4 regions of the Sporolactobacillus sp. KGMB 08714 genome follow, and region 2 is predicted to be linked to each of the others. Evidence: riboswitches for the same ligand, from Rfam matches in the RefSeq annotation. Region 2 holds a riboswitch; each other region holds the start of a gene.
What was found. A riboswitch is a leader RNA that binds a small molecule or an ion and turns the genes downstream of it on or off. The one in region 2 is predicted to bind S-adenosylmethionine.
Positions count from the first base shown of each region.

Region 1: another riboswitch for S-adenosylmethionine. It lies ahead of Q6A92_RS15745 (methionine ABC transporter ATP-binding protein); the one in region 2 lies ahead of Q6A92_RS17745 (methionine ABC transporter ATP-binding protein).
Region 3: another riboswitch for S-adenosylmethionine. It lies ahead of Q6A92_RS11720 (sulfate ABC transporter substrate-binding protein); the one in region 2 lies ahead of Q6A92_RS17745 (methionine ABC transporter ATP-binding protein).
Region 4: another riboswitch for S-adenosylmethionine. It lies ahead of metE (5-methyltetrahydropteroyltriglutamate--homocysteine S-methyltransferase); the one in region 2 lies ahead of Q6A92_RS17745 (methionine ABC transporter ATP-binding protein).

Region 1 covers NZ_JAUUBW010000040.1:3,166-6,374, reverse strand. The annotation lists gene Q6A92_RS15750 (methionine ABC transporter permease) at 1-109, opposite strand, end outside; gene Q6A92_RS15745 (methionine ABC transporter ATP-binding protein) at 102-1,145, opposite strand; SAM riboswitch class I at 1,260-1,366, opposite strand; gene Q6A92_RS15740 (iron-containing alcohol dehydrogenase family protein) at 1,416-2,531, opposite strand; gene Q6A92_RS15735 (SDR family NAD(P)-dependent oxidoreductase) at 2,598-3,209, opposite strand, start outside.
Region 2 covers NZ_JAUUBW010000056.1:79,220-82,428, reverse strand. The annotation lists gene sdhB (succinate dehydrogenase iron-sulfur subunit) at 1-91, shown strand, start outside; gene Q6A92_RS17750 (helix-turn-helix domain-containing protein) at 227-451, shown strand; SAM riboswitch class I at 1,108-1,230, shown strand; gene Q6A92_RS17745 (methionine ABC transporter ATP-binding protein) at 1,439-2,461, shown strand; gene Q6A92_RS17740 (methionine ABC transporter permease) at 2,458-3,123, shown strand; gene Q6A92_RS17735 (MetQ/NlpA family ABC transporter substrate-binding protein) at 3,185-3,209, shown strand, end outside.
Region 3 covers NZ_JAUUBW010000023.1:199,219-202,427, reverse strand. The annotation lists SAM riboswitch class I at 884-979, shown strand; gene Q6A92_RS11720 (sulfate ABC transporter substrate-binding protein) at 1,395-2,456, shown strand; gene cysT (sulfate ABC transporter permease subunit CysT) at 2,497-3,209, shown strand, end outside.
Region 4 covers NZ_JAUUBW010000067.1:124,091-127,299, forward strand. The annotation lists gene Q6A92_RS18690 (globin-coupled sensor protein) at 1-974, opposite strand, end outside; SAM riboswitch class I at 1,284-1,400, shown strand; gene metE (5-methyltetrahydropteroyltriglutamate--homocysteine S-methyltransferase) at 1,522-3,209, shown strand, end outside.

The DNA of each region.
Region 1 (3,209 bases), on a different contig from region 2:
ATATTCCTCCCGATAGGAGAATCATCTGCAGCGTTTGCACGATCGAGAGATAAAATTCATCAAGCACCTGAGATACATTAGGCAATAGAAATTGCACGATTTTATCCATGATTAAGCACCTCAATCGCTACATGCTTTTTCTCCAGATAGTGAGTAGCATGATCGATATCCGTTTTTTGACCGCTTAAGATGATGATCAATCCTCCCAATGGATGATCGCTCAGGATCTGGACATCTCCGGCAATAATATCCGCATCAACGTTATACTGCCTTGAAATATATGAAATTAAGGGTTCAGAAACACTGTCTGCAGAATAACTGATTTTAAGCAGCAACTGTCCCGGCTGCAATTTTACAACGGGGGAATTCGCTTTAATTAACTCCTTCACGTTTCCCAGAGTCGAGGTCGTCTCAATAAACGACTGAGTCAGCTTTTCCTGCGGGTTCGAAAAGACAGTGTATACATCTCCTTCTTCCAATATCTTTCCCTTATCAAGAACGGCGACCTTATGGCATATTTCTCTAACCACCGACATTTCATGAGTAATGACAACGATAGTCAATCCCAGTTCTTCATTTAATTTCTTCAATAAATAAAGGATTGATTTTGTTGTTTTCGGATCTAATGCACTGGTTGCTTCGTCGCACAGAAGGACTTTAGGTTGATTAACCAGCGCTCGGGCGATCGCGACGCGCTGCTTTTGGCCGCCGGACAGCTGAGCCGGATAGGAATCCTCTTTATCCGGCAATGAGACAAGCTGCAGCAATTCTTTAATTCTCTTACTCGTCTCTTTCTTTGTCAGGCCGCTGTGTTTCAAAGGGAGGGCTATATTATCGAAAACAGTTCTTGACGGCATCAGATTGAACTGCTGAAAGATCATGCCGATTTTTCTTCTAATCGTTCTTAGTTCACTCGCTTTTAACCCAACGATGCTTCTGTCCTCAAAAAATACATTTCCCCTTGTCGGTTTTTCGATACCATTGAAACACCTGACAAGAGTTGATTTCCCGGCCCCGCTGTACCCGATGATTCCAAAAATATCTCCTTTTTCTATCGAGAGATTGACATCTCTTAATACCGTGTGTGCCTTTTTACCGTCCGTAAAGACTTTGGCCATATTCTCCGTACGTATTATTTCCGACATTGTATTCATCCCCTTCTTCTCATGGCTGCGGAGCAGGGCATTTTATGCCTTTCTGACATCATGAAATGATATAAAAAGGACAAGTCTAAAGATAAAGAAGACTTGTCCTGCTTCTTCTTATCTTTTGGACACATTACGTGTTCATGGAATTGACACCATACAGTAAACTTGCTGGTTGTCGGGCTTCACAGGGCCAGTCCCTCCGCCACTCTGGATAAGAAATCATTCATTTCGTTTTCGGCATTTACTGTGAATTTTTTAACGAAACCCTTATGCTTTGCCCTCTTTCCTGTGTGCGGATAACGTTTCCAGCTGATTGATCGCAGAAAAGACGGACTCCGCAGTCACTTCATACGGCAATAAATGGATCGTTTTGTCCGGGCTCACTGCCCGTGCAGCGAGCTGGCGAATGTCGCTTTCAGGGCGTGTGCCAAGATGCAGATCGGTCAGATTCATCGGCAGATTCAATTTTTGATAAAATGGCTGAAGGCGCCGAATTTCATCCCATTTTCCCTCAAGGGCCAGCTGAACCATGATGCCGTATGCGACTTTGACGCCATGCAGGATAGGCTTTGTCTCAGGGAAAAAAGTCAGTGCATCATGTACAGAATGCGCCGCTGTAGCACTTCCATATTGGTCTGCAAAACCGCCGACCAGACCGCTGGCCATGATATTCGTTTCCATCACGGTATTCCAGGCATTGGATAAAATTCCCTGCCTCATGTCATCTACGGCCTGAACGGCATATTCGAGCGGTATATCGTGGCATAGTTTAGCAGATTCACGAGCATACAGAATAGCAAGATGATTCTGATCAACCTTTGCCAATAAACCGTTCGACTCATACCACTTAGCCAGCGTATCGGCGATGCCGGCAATAAAATACTCAATCGGAGAATCGAGAATCACTCGGGGCTCTACAAGAACAAGGGCCGACTGATTGGGAAAAGTCTGAAATCCGATCGATTCGCCGTTATCTTTATAAAACACACTAAGTGCGGACCACGCCGCACAGTTACTTGCCATGGTCGGCATCAGAACGAGCGGAAGCCTGCCTGCTTTATACGCCGAGGCTTTTGCCGTATCCATAACCTTTCCCCCGCCCAGCCCGATGATCAGATCAGCATCGTGGGTTTTTATGGCCTGAATCACCCTGTCGATTTCTTGCGGAGAACATTCGCCCCCAAAGCTCATGCCAAAAGTTTCAATCCCGGCCTGGGCCAGATCGGGAAGATAGGGAGCGGCTTTATGTAGTGATTTTATACCGTGCAGAAAAAGAACACGCCTGACAGAAAGTTTCTTAAGAATTCCCGCCAGATAATCGTATGCACCCTTTTCCGATATATATTGTTGCGGTGCAATCCTGGAAACCAAGTGAAAAGACATAAACAAGGAACTCCTTTACTGTGCAAAATGTTAAGAACACGCAATCAAAGAACGGCGGCCAGTTAATTAATTCATCGTCATTCCTCCCGTTACATTGATCGCCTGGCCCGTCATGTAGGAAGACAACGGACTGGCCAAAAAAAGTGCGACATTGGCGACATCGGATGGGTTAGCCGTCCGGCCGAGCGGTACTTGTGAACAGTCCTCCTCATAAATTTGTTCCGGTGTCATTTTCCTCAATTTTGCTCCGTCGATGCGTTCGCGGTGCTTCATGCCCGTTTCAACGATGCCGGGACAGATCGCATTAACCAGAATGCGTTTGGCGGCCAATTCTATCGCCATGACCTTAGTAAATCCAAGAACGGCGTGTTTTGAAGAACAATAATTGCCCATACAGCGGTATCCATTTTTCCCCGCCTGCGACGCAATGTTAATGATCCTGCCTTCAATTTTACCGTCAATCATTTGATGGGCAACTGCCTGCGAAACAAGATAAGTTCCCTTGGCATTGACAGCCATCACTCGGTCCCAATCTTCTTCTTTGATATCAACGGCATAGTCCATTGTCGAAATACCCGCGCTGTTTACCAGAATAGTGATCGGTCCCAAGGATTCAGCCGCTGTCCTTACCGCTTCACTAACGCTTGTTCTATCCGTTACATCCAGTTTGAGATGAAT
Region 2 (3,209 bases):
CATTCCGCTGACGACATCGATTGCCGCCTTGAACCGGGCGACAATGGCGCAGTCTTTCCGGGACTTCTTCGGAAGCGACAATAATCAGTAATGGCACTTATTCGGACAGGATTTTATATCGGCTCTTTCTGAAAATCCCGCTCACGAATCATTTGCCGTTTTCATAAAATGTAGGGACTAAAAGCCTTCCCCGCCCGCTCTACTGCTGAGCAAGGAGGGGGAATTGTTGAAGGAAGAATACCATCGTCCAAAGCCGTTGCTGACGAAGAGGGAAAGAGAAGTCTTTGAATTGCTTGTTCAGGATAAAACAACCCGGGACATTGCCAAAGAACTCTTTATCAGTGAAAAAACCGTCCGCAATCATATCTCAAACACGATGCAGAAATTGGGTGTGAAAGGACGGTCCCAGGCGGTTGTCGAACTGCTCAGGCTCGGAGAATTAAAATTATAGCACTGGCCGGCTCCTGACAAAAGAGCCGGCTGTTGTTTCCCGGGGTGAACTGGAATATAGACAGATTCCGCGCCCGAATGTTATTAATCTCAAACTTTCCGGCGATTTCCTGCCATTGGATTAGGAAGGATTCCGGACTTATTTCCCCCGGGACGGATTTAATGAAAGTTCGATTGAAGGAGCCGTACCTGCGGCAGAAAACGGCTGCCGGAACAGAAAAACAATTTTATATCGTTTGCGACGGGCGATCGGAAAATGCGGACGGACCACAGGACCGATCGCCTTGTTTATAGGACGATCAAGGGTGCCGGCCGGATCTTATAAATGAAGTGATCCTCAGAGCAAAGACCGGCCAATAATCAGGGACCGATAACCCGTGAACGGTTTTCATTTCGCTGCGGCTGCTGGATGGCCGGCGACGTGCTGAGCGTATTCACGAGTTTTTTTATTTTGAAAAGCGGCATTTCCTGTTCTCAGATTTTTCAAACGCCGGAGGATCCCGCGTTAATTTATAAAGTTTCACAGCGGCAATGAATGAAGGAAAATTGCTGTACAGGTGTAAATATATAGTTTAAAATTTCAAACATTTTTCGACAGGTTGACACATCTATGATCAAGTGGTAAATTATTAACACGACAAATGAATAAGAAACAAACTCTTATCCAGAGTGGCGGAGGGACAGGCCCGATGACGCCCGGCAACCCCCAGATTTGACGTTTCGGCAAGTCTTGGAAGGTGCTAATTCCTGCAGAAAGATTGTTTTTCTGAAAGATGAGAGGGGTCTTCAGCCAAACCCTTCTCTTGAGGGTTTTTTTTATTTTTCGGAAACGTAAGGGGGGAGGGTTGCAAGCATTAGAAAAATTCTGATGCTGTTAAAGGCTGTCCTGAAAGAAAGTAGAATTTGTCGTTTTTATAACCCATTAAATACATCTGACTTTAATTCTTTGAAAATGGGTTAGAGGGCTTTTGAAAGCGGGGCAAAATGCTTGATTCGATTAACACATGTAAAGAAGATCTATCAAACAAGTGCCGGCCCGGTGAAGGCTTTAACCGATTTAAACCTTGAAGTCAAACAAGGGGAAATTTTCGGAGTGATCGGTTACAGCGGCGCGGGCAAGAGTACGTTGATTCGGCTGATTAACTTACTGGAGAAGCCGACGGAAGGGCGTGTTGAAGTAGACGGGCAAGTGTTGTCCGACTTGTCCGAGAAAGAACTTAATCGGAGGAGAAAACAAATCGGGATGATTTTTCAGCATTTTAATCTGCTCTGGTCGAGGACAGTTGCTGAAAATATCGCATTTCCGCTCGAACTGTCCGGGCTGTCCAAAGAAAAGCGTGAGAAGCGCGTCGATGAACTGATCCGGCTTGTCGGCCTGGAGGGAAGAGCGTCTTCCTATCCTTCCCAGCTCAGCGGCGGTCAGAAACAGCGCGTCGGTATCGCGCGTGCACTTGCCAATAATCCGGCGGTATTGCTTTGTGATGAAGCGACTTCCGCCCTCGATCCTAAAACGACCGATTCGATTTTGCAGCTTCTGTCGGATATCAACCGTTCGCTCGGTATCACCATTGTCGTCATCACTCATGAGATGCACGTAATCAACAAAATCTGCAATCGTGTGGCCGTTCTGAACAAAGGGAGCATTGTGGAAGAGGGAGCTGTTAAGGACGTCTTTCTGAACCCGCAGCAAGCGATCACGAAGGAGTTTGTCGGACAAGTGGAAGCTCCTTTACGAGAGCGGATCCGGATCGAAAAATTCCAGGCGGCCAATCCCGACGGCAAAATCGTGCAGCTTCTTTTTGACGGGAAAACCGATCAGCAGTCCGTCGTGGACAGGCTGTTTCATGATGAGGCGCTTCGTGTGACGACGATTGTCAGTGAACTGGCACCCTCACAAAAAGGTTTTTACGGGGCATTGATTCTCCTGATTAACGGCCGCCGGGATTCCGTTCAGGCCGCTATTGAACAAATCAGATCTGAACACGTGAATGTTGAGGTGCTGCCGTCATGAGTCAGCTTTTTCCAAATGTCGACTGGATGGGGATGTTGACGGCGACGGGTCAGACGGTCTATATGACGCTCGTTTCGGGAGTCTTTACCTTTATTTTCGGGGTTATTCTGGGACTTGTCCTCTTTTTAACTGCAAAGGGGGGCCTGTACGAAAATGCGATCGTCTATCGGATCACGTCATCCTTTGTCAATATCTTTCGTGCCATTCCGTTTATCATTCTGATCATTCTGCTTATCCCGCTCACCGTCCTGATTATCGGCACGATGATCGGTTCTTCCGCCGCACTGCCGTCCATTATCATCGGAGCGTCTCCGTTTTTCGCCCGGCTCGTTGAAATTGGTCTGCGTGAAGTGGACAAGGGAGTGATCGAAGCATCGCAATCCATGGGAGCGAGCAGGATGCAAATTATTTGGAAAGTCCTGCTTCCCGAGTCGATGCCGTCGATTATTTCGGGCATGACGGTCACGCTGATCGCTCTGGTCGGCAATACGGCAATAGCCGGAGTTGTCGGAGCCGGCGGGCTCGGCACAATGGCTTATAATGACGGATTTGAAGCAAACAATAATGATGTGACTTTTGTTGCAACAATATTTGTTCTGGTCATTGTTTTTATTGTCCAGATTATCGGCGATATTATCGTACGCCACGTGGATAAAAGATAATAGATAGACAGACTGAGACGGGTTCCGATCCGATCAGCATAACTTAACGGGGGGATTGACTATGAAGAGGAAAATACTTGTCGTAT
Region 3 (3,209 bases), on a different contig from region 2:
GGACCGGGGTGCAGTACCTCTCCGTCCCGGTTCACGGGATATTCATTCGTGAAGACATTTTTGTCAAAAATGACATGCAGCGGAAGCAGTTTCGTCGTTTACTCGGATGCGGCCGTATCTCGCCGACAGGCCTCCGGACTTGAACGGCACATACGCCATCCGGCTGATAACCCCCGGGCTCCCGCGGCGCTCCCGATTCATCCGCCAGCTCCTCCGATTTGAACGGCAGACAATCGAATTCAGCGAACAATCCCTGGCTCCCGCGGCACTCCGATTCATCCGCCAGCTCCCCCGATCTGAACGGCAGACAATCGAATTCAGCGAATAATCCCTGGCTCGCGCGGCGCTCCGATTCGGCTGACGACCCCCGGACTCGAACTCCGCACTCCCCCGGTTCTCCGGATCGCCGTGATTTATATCATACCGGACGGGCGATTGGATACGTCGCGGGGATACGAATTAGAAGATAGTAAGCGGCGGCTGTTTAGCGACACCCGCAAGGCCGGATCGCAACCTCTCTTTGGCATTTTCCGCGGAATTCTCCTCTACTTTTTCGCCGATTCAAATCGACACTTTATTTATATTGACAGCGGGGGATTTTTCCGAATGACTGATCGGTCGGCGGAACTTTAGCACGGTCAGTAAAGATTAATCGACATAAATCGACAATAAATTCGGATTTGACAGAGTCCTTTTCTTTTACCTCCGGAAAGTCTTATCCCTCCCGGAAAAGCCGTCCGTCGTACCGATGCTGCACGGTCAGAGCCGTTCAACGGCCGGAGTCCGATATGATCGGCGCTGTTTCGTTATGCGAAAAATGTCGAATTTCTTTTTTGACTCCTTTTTTCACCGGCGCTACAATGTACCCATTATTAACTGAATAATCTTATTAAAAGCAGCGGAGAGACGGCCCGCCGAAGCCCGGCAACCAGCATGAAAATGCACGGTGCCATTCCGTCAGATATCTGGAAGATAAGGACAATTTGTTGCAAAAGTTTTTTATCTTCAGTCGATTTTTCCGGAATAGGCAAGCGGCTTTTACATGGCCTTTTTAGAGGAAAACCTTCATCCATTTTTACTCGCAGCCATCGAAAAAAGAGCTCTGACATCGTTGTTCAGCCGGGGAGGTGATAAATTTTCGGACAGGATGGATCTCTGTCAGTCAGGACGAACAGCGGCGTCCTTACAGCACTGCGGGGCTGGTTGACAGCCAGGTTAAATGGATATCCCGCCATCGATTCGGAAAATTCAGGATACAGTAATCGGTTCAAAGCTTTACCTAAAGCCGTTCTTCAAATTGAATTTGCTTTTCTCCTGCTGCACAGGTGTAAATGATTCGTTTTTTCGGCCAGATAACCAAGTTTTCATATAAGAATAAAAGGAGTGTCGGCATCATGGGGCTTAGAAAACACAGGGGGCATCTGATCACACTTTTCATTGCAGTATCGCTCGTTTTATCGGCATGCGGTTCCGCCTCCGCTTCCGCAACGTCGTCATCATCTTCCAAAAAGAACATTAAATTGCTGAATGTGTCTTACGATCCGACACGAGAATTATATAAACAGTACAATCAGCTATTTTCTTCCTACTGGAAAAAGAAAACCGGCCAGACCGTAACCATCCAGCAGTCCCACGGCGGATCCGGCGCCCAGGCCAGAGCCGTTATTGACGGACTGAACGCCGATGTCGTGACTTTGGCATTGTCCGGCGATGTCAACTCCATTGCCGCGGCAACAAATAAAATCTCGCCCAATTGGCAAAGCAGGCTTCCGGACCATTCGGCGCCTTATACTTCAACCATTGTTTTTCTTGTGCGCAAAGGCAATCCAAAGCATATCACAGACTGGAACGACCTCACAAAGAAAGGCATCGGCATCATCACGCCTAATCCGAAAACGTCAGGCGGCGCGCGATGGAACTTTCTGGCGGCCTGGGCCTACGCCGACAAAAAATACAACGGCGATCAGACAAAGGATAAACAATTTCTAAAATCCATTTTCAGCAATGTCAAAGTACTTGATTCCGGTGCACGCGGCGCAACGACGACATTTACGACGCGCGGTGTCGGCGATGTGCTCATTGCCTGGGAAAATGAAGCTCTGCTGAGCCTTAATGAACCCGGCGGAAAAGATAAGTACCAGATTGTCTATCCTTCCGTCAGCATTCTGACCGAACCGACCGTTTCCGTTGTCGATAAAAATGCCCAGAAAAACGGAACGACAGCGGCTGCAACGGCCTATTTAAAATATCTCTATACAAAACCGGCACAGGAGGTTATTGCCAAAAATTATTACCGTCCGCGCAATCAGAGCGTACTGGCCGACTATCGAAAGCTTTATCCGAACATTCCGCTTGTGAAAATCGACGATCCGCTATTCGGGGGATGGAAAAAGGCGCAAAAGAAGTTTTTTGATGACGGAGGCATCTTTGATCAGATCTACAGCGGAAAAAGCTAAACATATTTGAAATTCAACGAAGGATGAAGAAGCCATGCCCATGATTCGTTTGCGTACAAAAACAAAATCAAACAGAAGGCAGATTATTCCGGGTTTCGGCCTGTCGATGGGGCTTTCCTTAGCCTATCTCTCCATGCTGGTTCTGATCCCCCTGTCGATGATTTTTATTTACACATCGCAATTAGGGTGGAACGGTTTTTTGAATGAAATCAGGCAGCCTGTCGTCGTCGCCTCCTTTGAGCTCAGTTTTACAACGTCATTGATCGCCGCCTTCATTAATCTGGTGCTCGGCGTTCCGACTGCCTGGGTTCTGGTTCGTTATTCTTTCCCGGGAAGGAAACTGATCGACGGTCTTCTCGATCTGCCTTTCGCCCTGCCGACATCGGTAGCCGGCATTACGCTTGCCACGCTTTATTCAACGAACGGCTGGATCGGCAGACTGCTTCCGTTTAAAGTTTCTTATACACCGCTCGGAATTATCGTTGCCCTGATTTTAATCGGCATGCCGTTTGTTGTCCGGATTGTCGAACCCGTGCTTCAAAATTTAGATAAAGCGGACGAAGAAGCTTCTGCGACTCTGGGGGCCAGTCGCTGGCAGACTTTACTTCATGTAGTTTTTCCCCACATTCGTTCGGCCGCGTTTTCCGGTTTTGCCCTTGCTTTTTCGCGCGCGCTCGGAGAATACGGATCGGTTGTTTTCATCTCGGGCAACATGCCTTTTAAAACGGAAATTGCTCCCCTTGTGATCATGAC
Region 4 (3,209 bases), on a different contig from region 2:
TCCTGTGAGACGACGGCAAATCCCTTGCCGTACTCTCCCGCCCTGGCCGCCTCGATTGCCGAATTCAGAGCCAGTATGTTCGTCTGCTCCGAAATTTCTTTAACGAGAACGGTCACGCGGCCGATGGCCTGTGACGATTCTTCCAGTTTTCCGACCATCCTGCCCATTTCTTTAATGGAGTGATTGGCCGCCGTAACCTGAGAAAAAAGCCGTTCCAGCTGGGCCTGTCCCGCGGAAGCCTGTGTTTTGGCAGTCTGTGTCTCCCGGCTGCTTTCGGCCGAAGACTCCCTGACGAGTTGAAAATGTCCGGACAAAGCGCTGACCGTCTCCCCGGTCTGATCCGTCAGAGCCGTCAGACTGTCGCTGACGTGCGCTATGGCCGATCGGAGATCTTCCCGGCCTACTTCATATTCCCTCTTCAGGTTCTGTGAGTATTCCAGATCGTAAGCTTCAAGAACAATCTGCTGCTCAAAGCTGATGATCTTATCAATCGCCCGGACCATTCGCTCGACAGCAGAAATATCGCCGACCGTTCGGAAAACGATCCGGCACAGGCTGCTCTGCAGATTTTGAAAAGCTCCCATGTAGTAAGACGGACTCAGAGCAATCGTATAATGTATTTTTCCGACCCTGAGCCGCCTTTCAAGAAAGGATTCATCAATGATTCCTGAAAAGAGTTCCATAACATGTGCCGCCAGCGTCCGGCTCAGCTTTTCAACGGTGCTGTGCTGGTCGATCATTTGTTTCAGCGGCTCGATTTCATAGACACTGCCGTAGAAATCTTTTGCGATGACATTGATCTCTTTCTGCACAAAAGGCCGCAAGAGCTTCAGCAGCTGCAAATCTTCATTTGTCAGATCAAGCATTCTCAGTTTTTCAAGCACCTTGCCGTCTTTGACCGTGACAGAGACTTTCACGGACTTTGCCCTCTCCAGCCAGTCATCAACCGCTTCCTCACCTTTTTTAAAAAACACCCGGTCTCCCCCGCTTCCGTTCGCTCTTTAGTCCATGATCGGCACGCTGATCCATTCAGAATAGGCCTCACGATGGATTTATCTACATTATAACAAAACCGGTTATAACGGAACCTGGTGACTTTTAACGGATTTTCAAACAAATGTAAGGGTGCATGCTTTCTTTTCGAACAAGTTTTCTTTAAAACGGCCGAAGAAATTTACTCTGGAGATCCATCTGCCGATATCAAACCGTATCGGCCGTTTGCATTTTCAATTGACGCGGGAAATGTTTCGTGCTAAAATTTCTTTAAACTTCATTATGAAAGACTCTTATTGAGAGTGGCGGAGGGACTGGCCCAGTGAAGCCCGGCAACCTTTCAGTGAATTTGAAAAAGGTGCCAATTCCAGCAAAACTTCGATCAGCGGGGTTTTGAGAAATAAGAGGGTGCGGATGATCATTCAGGCCTCTCTGCCAAAGCTGGAGAGGTCTTTAATTTTTCCGCTTTTTTATTTCCCGCTCATAGATAAGGCTTCTTTCAAAGAAAGGAAACGGGAGGATGAGAGTATGGCAGAAGTGCTGAGTTCCAATCTTGGCTATCCGAGAATCGGTGAAAAACGGGAATGGAAAAAGGCCCTGGAGCAATTCTGGGCCGGCAAAATTTCAAAAGACGTCTTTCTTGCGACGGTTAAAAAGCTTCGCCTGAGTTATCTGAAAAAGCAAAAGGACCTGGGTGTAGATCTGATACCGGTCGGTGATTTCAGCCTTTACGATCACGTGCTTGATACGGCCGTATTATTCGGCCTGATTCCCGATCGCTTCAACAAGGGAGATAAAAAGATTCCGCTCGAAACCTATTTTTCTATTGCCCGCGGAGACAAAGAAGCAGAAGCTTCGGAAATGACAAAATGGTTCAATACCAATTATCACTATATTGTCCCTGAAATCAGCAATAAAACACGGCCTTTCATCACCGAAAACCGCCTGCTTACTCTGTTCAACGAAGCAAAAAACGAGCTCGATATTATCGCTAAGCCGGTGATTGTCGGTCCGGTCACTCTGCTCCGGCTGTCCAAGGGTTATGATCGCGATCATTTCAGGCCGCTTCTTGAATCACTGATCCCGCTGTACGTCCGGGTATTTAATGAACTGAAAGATGCCGGAGCCGAATGGGTGCAGATCGATGAACCGGTATTAGTCGGAACGCTGTCTCAGGAAGATCTGGAAGTATTCCGGGAAACGTATCGCTCGATCAGAAACGGTGTCCGCGGATTAAAGCTGCTCCTTCAGACTTATTTTGAAGCCATCGACGGCTACGAAGAAATCATCAAACTGCCGGTCGACGGCATCGGCCTCGATTTTGTTGACGGCAGAGAGGCGAACCTCAGCCTGCTTCAGACTGCCGGATTTCCGAAAGACAAAGTACTCGCGGCCGGCGTGATTGACGGACGCAACGTCTGGAAAACCGATCTGGCCGCGACGTTCGACCTTCTTTCCAAGCTGCTCGGTTACGTCGGCGGAAAAGATAAACTGTTTGTCTCACCGTCATCCAGCCTGCTGCATGTTCCTGTGACCGTCAGGAATGAAGCATCGCTCGATCCGCTATTAAAAAATGCGCTTTCGTTCGCCGATGAAAAACTGACGGAAACGGTCACACTTGTCAAAGGACTGAATTCGGGAAAAGCGGCAATCGAAGCAGACATCAGGAAAAGCCGGGACGACCTGCAGGCGCTGCAGCAGTCCGATCACCGCAACAACAAGAATGTACAGAGAGAACTGCGGCATCTCGGATCCGAATTGCCGTCGCGCCCGGGATCGTTCAGGCTGCGCCGGCAGATTCAGAAAGACGCTTTTCAACTTCCGATCCTTCCGACAACGACGATCGGAAGCTTCCCTCAGACCCCGGAGGTCCGACAGGCACGGCGCAATCTGCGCAAGGGCGAGTGGTCGGAAGAACAGTACAATCAATTTATCAAAGACGAAACAGGCAAATGGATTAAAATTCAGGAAAACATCGGCGTCGATGTGCTTGTCCACGGAGAATTCGAACGGAACGACATGGTGGAATATTTCGGCGAAAAACTGGCGGGATTCGCCTTTACACGCTTCGGATGGGTGCAGTCCTACGGCTCGCGCTGCGTCAAGCCGCCGCTGATTTTCGGCGACGTTGCCTGGCAAAAACCGATAACGGTAAAAGAAAGCGCCTATGCCCAGTCGCTCACCAAACTGCCGGTTAAAGGCATGCTTACCGGTCC